Linked DNA regions of Funiculus sociatus GB2-C1. The protein of the gene in region 2 interacts with the protein of the main gene of each other region in a pairwise test. Links are inferred from orthologs where the notes say so. Each region holds a gene or a part of one and is shown on either strand. Other genes may lie near its edges. The genes, in order: acpP and NDI42_RS22745.

Region 1 (6,563 bases), on a different replicon or contig from region 2:
TCGTACTTAGCACCGCGTTCAACGGCTTTGCGCCAATGGTTGAGGGCATCTTCTGGAACCTGAAAAGGCTCGTATTCCCAACCGAGTTTTTCACGGGTTGCAGTTACTTCTGAGCCACCCAATGCGGAACCGTGGACACCTGCGGTATTGGCTTTATTGGGGGAGCCGTAACCAATGGTGGTGCGGACTTTGATCATTGAGGGCTTATCTGTGACAGCTTTTGCTGCTTCAATTGCTTTGTGAATTGCCTCTAGGTCGGTATTGCCGTCTTCTACAGTCAGAACGTGCCAACCGTAAGCTTCAAAGCGCTTACCGACATCTTCGGTGAAAGCTAGGTCAGTGGAGCCATCGATGGAAATGTGGTTGTCGTCGTACAGAGCAATGAGTTTACCCAAACCCAAGTGTCCCGCCAAGGAACAAGCTTCGCCGGAAACACCTTCCATGTTGCAACCATCACCTAAAATTACATAGGTATAGTGGTCTACGATGGTGCTATCGGGCTTGTTAAACTTAGCTGCTAGGTGAGCTTCAGCGATCGCTAAGCCTACAGCGTTAGAAATACCTTGTCCTAATGGCCCCGTCGTGACTTCCACTCCAGGTGTCATGAAGTTTTCCGGGTGTCCTGGGGTTCTTGATTCCCACTGACGGAACTCCTTGATGTCTTCCAGCGTCACGCTGTCGTAGCCAGCTAGATACAGCAGGGCATACTGTAACATTGAGCCATGTCCAGCGGAGAGGACAAAGCGATCGCGGTTAAACCACTTGGGGTTTTTCGGGTTACACCGCATAAAGCGATCCCAAAGCACAAATGCCATCGGTGCAGCGCCCATTGGTAGCCCTGGATGGCCTGATTTTGCCTTCTCTACGGCATCAATCGCCAGAAAGCGGATGGAATTAATACAAAGTTCTTCGAGTGATTGGGTTGCAACAACCATGATTTATTCTACTTAACGACGGGTTAGCACGCTTTTTGGATGAGCTGGAAATTGAATGCTCTGGGATCGCCCTAAGCACCCATTACCCGATTATCATCCCATTAGCAGGACTTATGGGCAAGCTGTGGAAAAGACGAAATTATGAAAGATGAAGACTAAAACGTTTGAGTCTTCACCTGACCTATTTATATTTTTATCGCCTCTAGACGTACTTTTTAAATGCTAAGGTTACGTTGTGACCGCCAAATCCGAAAGAATTTGAAAGTGCTACGTCTACTTTTGAAGAGCGACTTGTGTGGGGGACATAATCCAGATCGCACCCCTCATCGGGATTTTCTAAGTTGATTGTGGGTGGAATTTGGTCATTGGCAATTGCCATCACCGTAGCGACCGCTTCAATACCACCGCTTCCGCCTAAAAGATGACCAGTCATGGACTTGGTGGAGCTAATTGCTACTTTGTAGGCACTGTCGCCCAAAGCTTTTTTAATCGCGGCTGTTTCCGTGACATCATTCGCCTGGGTACTGGTGCCGTGGGCGTTGATGTAGCTTACCAGATCGGGAGTTAAGGAGGCATCCTTTAAAGCCATTTGCATAGCTCTGAAGGCACCTTCGCCACCGGGAACTGGTGCTGTCATGTGATAGGCATCGCAAGTCATGCCGTAACCGACAACTTCGGCATAAATTCTGGCTCCCCGACTGAGGGCGTGTTCTAATTCTTCTAGAATTAGAATGCCAGAGCCTTCGCCCATGACGAAGCCATCGCGATCGCGATCGAACGGACGAGAAGCTGTTTGCGGGTCATCATTGCGCGTTGAAAGCGCCCGCAACGCACAAAATCCAGCAAACGACAAAGGCGTTACCGCCGCTTCTGTCCCACCGCAGATCATCGCCTGAGCATATCCTCGCTGAATCAAGCGAAAAGCATCTCCTACCGCATTAGAACCTGCGGCACAAGCTGTCACCGTGCAGTTGTTTGGCCCTTTGGCGCCCGTGTGAATTGCTGTTAACCCAGCTGCCATGTTGGCGATCATCATGGGAATCATAAACGCACTACACCGATCCGGGCCGCGATTCAGGTAGACTTCTTGCTGGTCTTCGAGTACCTTGATACCGCCAATGCCCGTACCAATGATGATGCCCACTTGTTCTGCATTCAGATCGTTGATGACAAATTTAGCGTCTGCGATCGCTTGTTTGCTGGCACTAACCGCAAACTGGGCAAATCGATCCATCCGCTTAGCTTCCTTACGATCCAGGTACTCGTGGGGGTCGAATCCTTTTACCTCCCCAGCAAAGCGACAATCGTGCTTGGATGGATCGAACAAGGTTATCGGGGCTATTCCATTGCGACCGCTCAACAACCCTGCCCAATAATCAGCCAAATTGTTGCCAATCGGTGTAATCGCGCCGAGACCTGTTACAACAACCCGCTTGCATTCAAAATTTGTCATGATGCCAATACTAAAAGGGTTTTTACACCCAGAACGCGGAAACACTATACAGAACTGACTGAGCTAAGAATACTGAGAACTTCAGTATCACTTACTATTTTCAACTATCGCCCTCGCGTCGGGGCGAGTGCGTACACATTGTGTTAATCCAATGTTAGAAGAAATTTTCGTCTTACCCGCCCCTACAGCACTCAGCACACTAGAATTTATGCCGAAGCCGTGACTTTGTTGTTGATGTAGTCCACAACGGCTTGAACAGTGGCAATCTGTTCAGCTGCTTCGTCTGGAATTTCGATATCAAACTCTTCTTCTAGGGCCATGACGAGTTCAACCGTATCCAGGGAATCCGCTCCCAGATCGTTAGCAAAGTTCGCTTGCGGCACTACTTGATCGGGTTCAACCTCTAGTTGTTCCGCCACAATCTTCTTGACTCTTGCAAAAATTTCCTCTTGGCTCATATTAATCCTCTACCCAGTCTCCAGAACTTGCTATATAGGGTGATACGGTTTTTAAGCATTTTTTCATCTTATCTGAAAGAGGGACAACAAAAGCGATAGATAGTCGCTTATCCAAGTGGCACTTAGTTGGAGTCGGGGAGCAGCACACTGGGGAACAGCCAAATTGAGTTACCATAACAATCTGAAAACTCTGCCCACAAAGCTTTTCAGCTCACTGAGATCAGAATAAAATTTTAATAATATTAATAACAATCCTGAAATCTACAACAGTTGTCTGTGGACTCAAATACAAGACTTAACCCCCAGCCTGCTCACTCCCTCCCCAGTGGGGAAGATCGGGAAAAATTTTTATTTTTATCATTACAACCAAGGGAGATGTTTGTCGCCCTCGTGACGAGACACTACAAACGAAGAGATATATTGCAACTCCTTCAAGGGCTGCGATATATTGAGCCAAGGCTTATTTAGCTAACTAACTGCAACCCCTTATCATACAGGCTCTGCTCAATGCTCTGCATCTCCTCAAGGGTTTCTCCAGCGACGATTCCGTAAATTTCTGTGTAGATTTTGCCATATTTAACCTTCTCCAGAGCTGACAGGATCGTGAAGTCGTGGCGCTCTAGTTCTGGCTTTAGGTTGACTAGAATCGACTCCAAGGTTCCATCCATACGGTAGTCACTCGAATATGTAGCGACTTGCTTCCCTAGTTCCAGCAGCCTATGACGCTGCAAGCACAGAGGCGTTGAGCCATTAACTCGAAAATTGGCATCGATCGCGTAAAGTTCACCGTCTTTATTTTCCAACACGTCGAACCCAATAACGCCGAAATATCCCTGCTGGTTAGCATACTGACCGACAGCAGCAATCATCTCATAGAACTTGCTCATGTCAGTACGGTAGTGAATCAGCCCCCCTAGATATTTACCGTCAGGGGTGACGAGTTGCTGAGTAACACCGATCAGGGTGATGTCTCCTACCTTATTGACGTAAAACTGCACGCAGTAGTTTTGCACTTCATTTTTGACGAACTCCGAGACGATGATGGTATCCACCAGCTTGATACCCAGATATTTCCTGATTTCTTCCAAAGAGTAGTTCAGGTGGCTGGAGCTTTTGATAATATAAGTACCTTCGCCTGAGAGTCCGTGAGATGTTTTGATCAAGTAGGGGAATTGCTCTGGTAACTTAATCTCATCAACATTGCAGGCGTGCAGATTGTAGCTCTGATACTTTGGACAGGGCACCCCAAGATCGGCTAGCGTCACTTTGCTCAGGAGACGGTAGTGAGTATCTGGATCGACAGCGTGCTTCTGGGGAAGTAAACCATCGAAAGGGAATAAGGTAATAACTCGCTCGAAGCGATCGCTCTGATTGAGTTCATCTAAATAAACCTGCCGATCCAACAGTTCCAAATTGTTGTAGCCAAAACCAAAACACTCTCGCCAGTAGTCAATTAACAGGTCTGGCGGGGGACTAAGAATAATACCGGGAATGGTATCCCCCAGAACCGCCAGGTTTTTCCAAGGTTCCTTCTCACCAATCTTGTCATAGCCAGTTTTGGTGGCTTCATCACTACCGTCTTGAAGGAAGTATTTTTTCGTGTTGGGATAAGTTGCCCAACTAGCAGTCGCGGGGTAATTCAAGATAAACGTATACCCCGCATCTGTTATGTCTTGGGCAAACAGCTCAGAAAAAGAACTTCCTTGGAAATACTGGAAGTTGTATTGAGGGTTCATAGGGAGATGCCTGGAGGTCTCAAAACCGTTACTTACTAGAAGCAGTCAAAGCAATTATGCGCTTTTAGCGAAACGCTCGTCTTCCTTCTTTGTAAATACTGCTGCCCGATCCATTTCTGAGCTTCTATAGGCAACTGCCATGTCTTGGGAATTATACGCCCAACCGATTTGTCCGTGAGGATCTAAAACAATACATCCGGCTTCTCCAGAAACCTGCTGCTTGAGCTTATCGATTGCCGTCTGAGCTGCTTCCTCTGGATGACGTGAAGCGGAGCCATTCGAGCTAGGGGAATTACCCGCCAATAGATCGACAGCAGTCCTAGCCAACCCCACCGGGATTATAGACTCGCCATCGCCTGTAGTTGAGCAAGCACCCTGAGTATTCGCGTACAAGCCAGCTCCCACCAGTGCGGTATCGCCTACACGACCTGGTAGTTGGTTCTCAAGACCTCCCGTTGAGGTTCCGGCAACCAAGTTACCATTGATATCCAGCGCCACACAGCCGACAGTAGCAGGGCGATCATGCGGCGTGTTCTGCTGCTCCCACTCCTCCTCCTGTTCATCACTAATCAAATCGGTAGGCTCGCACATCTCGCATCCATGCTTAGCAGCAAAACGTTCTGCACCTTCTGCTACAAGCAGCGAGGGCTTTTCCTCTAAAATTTTCCTTGCCACTGAAATTGGATGAGAGATTCGCTGTACTGCTGCCACACCTCCCCACCGCAATTTGTCACTTTCCATCATCGCAGCATCCAGGTACACTTCACCTTCAAGATCGAGGGTGGCACCCAGGCTGGCGTTGAAGGTTGCATCGCTCTCCAGGACTCGGATGGCAGCCTCAACTGCGTCTTTGGCATCACCGCCTTGTTCAAGCACAGCCCAACCTGCCTCGACAGCAGCTAAACAACCTTTTGTATTCGCTGTTGTCTTATCTTCTGAAATGGTTTTTGCTCCACCATGCACGATGATCGCTATTGTCATATTCCTCCACCAATTAAATTGAATTTGAATACAGCACGTTTGGCGTTGACTGATCCTCGCTAGAAGTTTCAACTGCTTTAACTGCCTTGACTTGTTCAAAAACAGTTGCATCAGCAACGACTGGAACCGCGTTACTGCCCATGCGAGGAATCTTGTCTACACGAAGGTTTAACCCTACCTGACTACAAGCAGCCACTACCAAGTTGACGCCCTGTTTAGCAAATTGCAGAACAGTTTCGCGCCTGATATTGCAAGAAACTCCCAAGATGGCGACAACTTGTTGATTGACAAGCTTGCGTTACATCCTTGTCGTTTTTTGCTGATGGCTGGGAATGTTTACGGGGCAGTCGCTTCTTAACAGAATAGATGGCGTTGTTTTATAAAGCTTCTACCGCAGGAGGCGACTCGCTTTCTCTACAGACGGAGTTCTACATTACGTCAATCTGTATTTTTCGATACATTATTTTTTAAAATTCTGCAAGCGCGAGCGATAGACTGTCCGGTTATTTCAAGGCAGCCTCATCCCAATCAAAAAGTAGCTGTATCTATCCTCACAATGAGATTCAATACCAGCCCATCTGTATACCGGCAAACGCCCAACTCACATCGAGAAGGTTTTATGTTTATCTTCGCAACGTGACCTAATAATTCCCCGTTCAAGAGCGATGATAGAGATATAAGCTTGTTTCCCACACGCTACGCTCATGCGATCGCGTGTTTTCTTCACCCAAGGCTATGCCATCCCAAACTCTCAGATATGCTTACTTCCCCGGCTGCGTTGCCCAAGGAGCTTGCCGGGAACTTTACCAGTCTACAGCAGCCCTCACCCAAGCACTGGGCATTGAACTCATTGAACTGAAAAAAGCCTCCTGTTGCGGTTCTGGCACCTTCAAAGAAGATTCCCAACTGCTAGAAGATACCGTTAACGCCCGCAATATTGCTCTAGCCGAGCAACTGAATCTGCCGTTACTCACACATTGCAGCACTTGTCAAGGGGTGA
Region 2 (6,693 bases):
AGATTGTGATCATGGCGGCAGCGGATGCCGGTTTTAAAGAACACCCCACCAGCCAGATGCCCAACGTGGCATTAGTAGGATTAGATCCAGCCGATCCGGTAGCTGAAGAATGGCACCTGATCATAATTTCGCCTAGTTACACAGCAATGGTGCTTTGTCAAGAGCTGTCTGCGGAAGATTATGGTACAGCAGGACAACCAGCGTCAGACTTAGAGCGCAAATTTTATGGATTATGGACATTTGAGCCGGAGTTAGTAAAAGAGACAGTAGATTTAGCGATCGCGCACATCGCCCCCTACGATCCAGAACTTGAGAAAAAACTACTCGCCACAAGAGACAATATTCATCCATCTTTAGCTTCATCAGAGCAGCTAAGCGTGGTTGTGTCTCGCGTGATAGATTATCTCCAAGATGGGCAAGAAGACATATTATCTACAGGCGAGCATTCAAACATCCCTACAGGTTCTCGCCAACAAGCACTGGATCGCAACTTGGTTTCCAACGAAGTCCAAGCATTTCTGCGGATGGCGCAGCTGATGGATATGGCGGATGTCACTAACCCAATGGCAGCTGCTGAAGTCGTGGCGCTCTCCGAAATGATGGGACAGATCCTAGACTTACCTGCTTGGCAGATGAAGCGACTGCGCCTTGCAGGGTTGCTGCACCGCATCGATCCTTTGCAGAGTGCAGAAAGTATTTTGGAACCCAGTATGACGAAGCTTTACGACGATGAAGCACCGAGTTGTCCCCTGACTTGTCCTTTGGTGCCGGGGGCGCAAGCGTTGCGAACCATGCCACAATTACGGGCAGTAGCTCAAATCGTCACTCACCAGTCTGAATGGTGGAATGGCATGGGAACACCTGCGGGGTTGGCTGGGGATGAAATTCCCTTGGAATCGAGGATTTTAGCGTTAGTAGCAGATTTTCAGTGGCGATTAGCTAAAGCTAGAAAATCTGATCCTGACAGTGAAGAGAATTTGTCCAAAGCTTTAGATGGGTGTAGGCAAAAACAAGGCGATCGCTTCGATCCCAAACTTGTTGAAACTCTATCTCTGTTAGTCATGGGTATGCAACAGGGTTTAATTCTACCAGTTAGCCCAACTAAAGTAACAACGGCAATGTGGCTGTTAGATGCTAACTTGTATAGCGGTACAACTACACAACCCAACCGCGTTGCAAATTAGGGCAAAAGGTAAAAATACATCAAGCTAATGGCTAATAGTATTAAAACAACAATTAGCCATCCTTCAATCCTTCAATCCTTCAAATAGGAATCAATGGACATCGAAGCAATTCGCTTAGGCAAACTCAAGCAACTACCAGGTGCCGATTTAGAAGACGAAGACCTCTCTAGCGTCGATTTGCGGGGGATTAATCTCGCTGGTGCTAATCTCGTCGGTACAAATTTTAGTGGCTCAAATTTAGAACGCGCCCGTCTAGATGGCGCTAATTTAATCGAGAGTCTTTTAGCGGGGGCAGATTTGCGGGCTAACCTGTTGGGCGCTAACTTGATGCAAGCTGACTTAACTGGTGCTGACTTGCGGGGAAGCAACCTGCGGGGCGCGAATTTGATGGGGACTAAGCTAACCCAAGCGTCTTTTGCTGGTGCTTTCTTAAGCGGCGCTAACTTGATGAGCGTGAATTTGCAGGGTGTAGATTTACGCAGTGCTGACTTGCGAGGCGTAAACTTGAGCGGTGCTAATCTCCAAGGTGCAGATTTGAGTCAAGCAGATTTGCGAGGTGCTTTGCTTACTGATGCAAATTTGGAAGAAGCCGACTTAAGGGGTGCAAATCTCGCTGGTGCTAATTTGTCAGGAGCAAATCTGCTTTGTGCTGAGTTAGATGGTGTTAATTTGACTGGAGTGAATCTGGAAAGAGCGTGTCTGGTTGGTACATCTGCGGCACAAATGGTTTTTTAACTTCTTTGAGTGCATAAATTATGGTATAAATTTCCGGTACCAATTTTAATGAAAGTAGCGGCGGAACTGCATTACCAACTTGGGTGCGGTTAAACTACACAATACACAATTATCGGGGAATGTTTGCTATCAGAAAAGCGCGATCGCTCAAGACGAGATTTTTGGCGATCGCGATCGCATCCTCATCAAAAACGCCAAAACTCCCAAAAACATCAACCCCATCGCCCCAGCCAAAGGATTCTTATCAACACCAGTAATCCAGTCAGAAACCCGACCAGAATATTGCACCATTTGCCCTACATTAATGATGTAATATCCCCAAACCATACCAGCGTGCAGACCAATCGATAAACCGAGGCGACCTTTGCTTCCACGCTTCGCCCACACCAGCGTTAAGCCAAACAATATCAACCCCGGAAACCCAGGTAAAGTCCGCAGAATCTCCGCAGGCGGCTTCAGAAAGTGCAGCAAGGCAAATATTAAAACATCTGCCCACAGAACCACGCGAGGGCGATAATCTCGTTCCAGTTCATCCAGCAGCCAGCCCCGGAATACCAATTCCTCTGCCAAACCAATACCCAAAGCGCTAGCTAAACCTTCGACAACCAACCTGGGTAAAACAACTGTGGGACTTTGCCAAACCAGCCAACCCAACAGCCCCTCCAGCCAAAACAAACTGAAGGTAATAATGACACCAACACCAAGCCCAGATAAAAGCTCTAATCCGTTTCGTCGCGTTCCTTGCAAACCATAGCTTCGTAGCAAATGGGATTGCTGATAGACATTCTGACCCCAAAACCTCAGTAGCAACAGAAACTCGACGAACAACAGCCCCATAGTCAGGATAGTGACCAAGTTACTATCCTTGACAAATATGTAAATTGGTGATGCTAGAGGCAACCAGATTGAGAGCAAGCTTAGGAAAAATAAGCCCAGCCGCACGGGCGCTGGGTACTGGGCTAAACGGACGAGGTTTAATTTAAACAACCCTTGCCTCTTAAGCGCTACTCGTCTGGTTCAATTGTGCTGGTCAGACCGTGATTTTTCAAAGTTTCGCAATAAAACTCCGCGTGTTCCTGGGCGCAGGTAATTACTAAGGCCAGCCCGTTAGTGTGAGCTTCCATCATAATGCTGACGGCCTGAGGTTGCGTGATATTTGGCACCGTCGTTATCAATATCTGCACCACGTACTCCATTGGGTTGAAGTCATCATTATGGAGCAACACACGATAACGAGGCGCGAGTTTACGGACTGTTGAACGCTTTTCTACAGTTTCGACAGACACTGCTCTCCCCTCTTTTGTGTTATTTACAGTTATCTACAACTAAGCAATTTTACTTGAAATCTCCTTTTTTCTGCCCCAGCAGCGATGCGAAGAGAGTGCGTAAGCGTTGCGAACGAGCTTGCGACTACCGCTTCTGGGTTGGATCATTCAAGGCAAACTTTAAGATTTGATCGCTGCTTTTTTTATATTACTCAACACTCGCAAAATCTGCTAACTCGACGCCCAAAACCACCCAACCCTTCGTCCAAGCTAAAATAAAGAAGTTAACATTACTTAATATTCCTCTGATGCAGGCAACTCCAGCGGCTTCTACTGCCCCCATCCCTGGCACGTATTGGCAATGGCGAGGGCAGTCCATTTATTATGTAAAGGCGGGACAACGGCACCCCGAACGCCCACCCCTGTTATTGATTCATGGCTTTGGTGCCTCCACAGACCACTGGCGCAAGAATATTACTGGACTTAGTAAAGATTTTGAAGTTTGGGCAATTGACTTGCTAGGCTTCGGACGTTCCGCCAAACCGGAATGGCAGTATACCAGCGACTTATGGCGCGACCAGCTGCATGATTTCATTACCAGCGTCATTGGTCAACCTGCTTTAGTGGCAGGGAACTCTTTAGGCGGCTATGCGGCGTTGTGTGTGGCAGCTCAATGTCCGGAGCAGGCGGCGGGTTTAGTATTGCTCAATAGTGCTGGCCCGTTTACAGTTAAAGATCCTGCCCCCGAACCTCATCCCTTTCAAAAAGTGCTGGGTGAGGCAACCCAATCAATTTTTCAGCAACCGTGGGCAAGTTTTTTGCTGTTTCAGTACGTGCGGCAACGCTCGGTGATTCGCAATACGCTAGAGAAAGTTTATCTCGACAAGAGTGCGATTACAGAGCAGTTGATAGACGAAATATATCGTCCTTCCTGTGACGATGGTGCTGTGCAAGTGTTTGCCTCGGTATTTAGAACCTCCCAAGGCGAAAAAGTTGATGTTTTATTACAGCAGCTGCGCTGTCCGTTGTTAATGCTCTGGGGAGAAGCAGACCCTTGGATAAATGCTAAAGAGAGGTCAGAGAAGTTTCGCAAATTCTACCCTCAACTGACAGAACATTTTCTGCGGGCGGGTCATTGTCCCCATGACGAGGTGCCAGAACAGGTGAATGCGCTGATTCGCAACTGGGCATTAAACAATATTGAGTGTTGAATGTTGAGTTTTGAGTTTGTCAAGAAATTTTCTTAGTTGAAAACTCAAAACTCAAAACTCTATTACCAGGGATTCCCAATTATGGTGAAAGCTGCCCAGTAATAGGGATGCGCGAGACTCTTACTTCCTTGTCTTGACAGTTCTGGAGGTAGCACCATATTTCCCTTGAGAGTAACCATTTGATTGCCCTCAATGCGTATTTTCCCATTGAGCATCGCTATCTGCGCCTCTCGTAATGCCTGGGCTTTGGTGGGGGTTTCTTTCAATTGTTCGTAGAAGTTGGTCATCAGTCCCAGTGTTCCGGCATCGTTGACGTACCATAGACTGCCCAGTGCCGACTTTACGCCTGCCTGAATAGCTAAGCCAGCAAAGCCCATCTCTGCTTGTTCGCTGCCTAGTGCTGTGCGACAGGCACTTAGCACTAATAACTCCACAGGCGGATCGTTCCAGCCCATTTGTCGCAGTTGGTCTAATCGGAGTTTGGTGTCCCATAGCTGAATGTAAGATTTGCTGGGGGGACCAAACTCAAATTCGGCATGGGTTGCCAAGTGGACGATGGCAAAGGGCTGCGAACTGCTGCGTTGCGACTTGAGATTTTTTAGGGTGAAGGTATCGTTGAGGAAGGACTTGCCCTTCCACAGATTTGGTGTGATGCTAGCCAACTCCAGAGGTACTGCTGGTAAGGGGCTGTGGTTGGGGAATTTCGCCATTCCCATTGCCAGGACTTGAGAGTTTTTGATGTCTTTGTGTGTGGTATCGGTGAGGCTGAGACTGGGCATCATCCCGACGCTGTAGTTCTGCACGAGAAACTTTTGACCATCGTGGAGAGCAGCCATAGGGATAGAGCGTAAGCCTGTGTCTGGGATGAAGACCAGATTCTGGATACCTTGCTGTTGTAAATCAGCGGCGATGGGTGCTATCAGCCACTTATAGAGTTGTTGGGCTGGAGCTAGGTAGCCGTTCTGTTTTCGGGGGTTAATGACTTGGGAGCGGAATTTATTGGCAATGTTGAGAACTTGCGATCGCATTGTCCCATCAACCCGCTTGCGAATTGGTACACCATCTGATGTCACTACCATTAATTCCAGCTGGTCGTTATCATGCACAGTCCGAATTTGGGTCACTGTGCTTGGGGAACTAGACTGTTGCTGGGTTTCTGGTTTGTTTGATTGCTCCATGACAGCGTTTGCTGTCCCACTGGGTGCAGCCGTCTGGGGGACAAAAGCTATATAGATGAGTGCAGGTTTAACTCCAGTTGCTTGCTCAATTTTTTGTAGATTTGCCTGAGCATCTGCCAGTGTTGTAATTCGAGGTTGAGCATCCAGCCCTAAATATTGCTCAAATTGCCGCGTATAGGATTCATCAAGCGCAGAAATCGAGTCTCCACTTCTATCTGAAACTGATGGCACGTTTGCCTGTACCGATTGTTTCGGTGATGAATTAGCCTCTTGGGAAGAGTTGAGAGGGCGGCCTGCCTGATCTGTTTGACCATCTCCGGAGCTTGCTTGACCATCTCCGGAGCTTGCTTGACCATCTCCGGAGCTTGCGCGATCGCTGCCAGCGTCAGTTTTGCTACCTCCAGAGCTTGGTTTGTTGGTAGTCGTGCCACCAGTACCGCTACCACTGTTACTACCAGTGCCGCCAGTGCTTCCCGTGCCGCCATTAGAGCTGTCTGTACTGCTGCCACTACCTTGGTTGCCGCCCGTGCTGCCACTACCTTGGTTGCCGCCCGTGCCACCTGTGCCACCTGTGCTGCTATCCGTGTTGCCTGAGCTGGCACCCGTGCCACCACCTGTGTTGCCACCTGTGCTACCACCTGTGTTGCCCGTGCCACCTGTGTCACCACCTGTGCTGCCCGTGCCACCTGTGCTACCACCTGTGTCACCACCTGTGCTGCCCGTGCCACCTGTGCTGCCACCTGTGCTACCACCTGTGTCACCACCTGTGCTGCCCGTGCCACCTGTGCTACCACCTGTGTCACCACCTGTGCTGCCCGTGCCACCTGTGCTACCACCTGTGCTACCACCTGTGTCACCACCTGTGCTGCCCGTGCCACCTGTACTGCCACCTGTGTCACCACCTGTGCTGCCTCCGCCCGACGGGTTTTGGTTCCCCCCCGGTGGGTTTTGGTTGCCGCCTGTGTTCCCTGTGCTACCGCCCGTGTTCCCTGTATTGCCGCCTGTATCCCCACCAGGCGGTGGGTTTTGGTTGCCGCCTGTGTTCCCTGTGCTACCGCCCGTGTTCCCTGTATTACCGCCTGTATCCCCACCAGGCGGTGGGTTTTGGTTGCCGCCTGTG

Evidence for each region.
Region 1: the proteins of NDI42_RS22745 (region 2) and acpP interact in binary tests that used the Escherichia coli proteins (3 or more experiments, as listed by UniProt). The link is inferred for Funiculus sociatus GB2-C1 from one-to-one orthologs.

Annotation. Positions count from the first base shown.
Region 1 is NZ_JAMPKJ010000014.1:93,094-99,656, forward strand. The notes cover bases 1,221-3,955. They hold acpP (acyl carrier protein), read right to left. Parts: upstream 2,847-3,955; coding sequence 2,595-2,846; downstream 1,221-2,594. Other genes in these bases: fabF (beta-ketoacyl-ACP synthase II), read right to left, coding at 1,221-2,388; NDI42_RS09600 (ATP-grasp domain-containing protein), read right to left, coding at 3,311-3,955. Also shown: tkt (transketolase), read right to left, coding at 1-935; more of fabF, read right to left, coding at 1,138-1,220; more of NDI42_RS09600, read right to left, coding at 3,956-4,582; NDI42_RS09605 (isoaspartyl peptidase/L-asparaginase family protein), read right to left, coding at 4,637-5,563; NDI42_RS09610 (hypothetical protein), read right to left, coding at 5,577-5,828; NDI42_RS09615 (CoB--CoM heterodisulfide reductase iron-sulfur subunit B family protein), read left to right, coding at 6,299-6,563. UniProt on the Escherichia coli protein: Carrier of the growing fatty acid chain in fatty acid biosynthesis.
Region 2 is NZ_JAMPKJ010000062.1:25,052-31,744, reverse strand. Bases 2,579-5,443 are described here. They hold NDI42_RS22745 (alpha/beta fold hydrolase), read left to right. Parts: upstream 2,579-3,492; coding sequence 3,493-4,395; downstream 4,396-5,443. Other genes in these bases: NDI42_RS22740 (CHAT domain-containing protein), read right to left, coding at 4,458-5,443; clpS (ATP-dependent Clp protease adapter ClpS), read right to left, coding at 2,924-3,205; NDI42_RS22755 (CPBP family intramembrane glutamic endopeptidase), read right to left, coding at 2,579-2,906. In the rest of the region: NDI42_RS22765 (DICT sensory domain-containing protein), read left to right, coding at 1-1,184; NDI42_RS22760 (pentapeptide repeat-containing protein), read left to right, coding at 1,278-1,919; more of NDI42_RS22755, read right to left, coding at 2,067-2,578; more of NDI42_RS22740, read right to left, coding at 5,444-6,693. UniProt on the Escherichia coli protein: The physiological role of BioH is to remove the methyl group introduced by BioC when the pimeloyl moiety is complete. It allows to synthesize pimeloyl-ACP via the fatty acid synthetic pathway through the hydrolysis of the ester bonds of pimeloyl-ACP esters.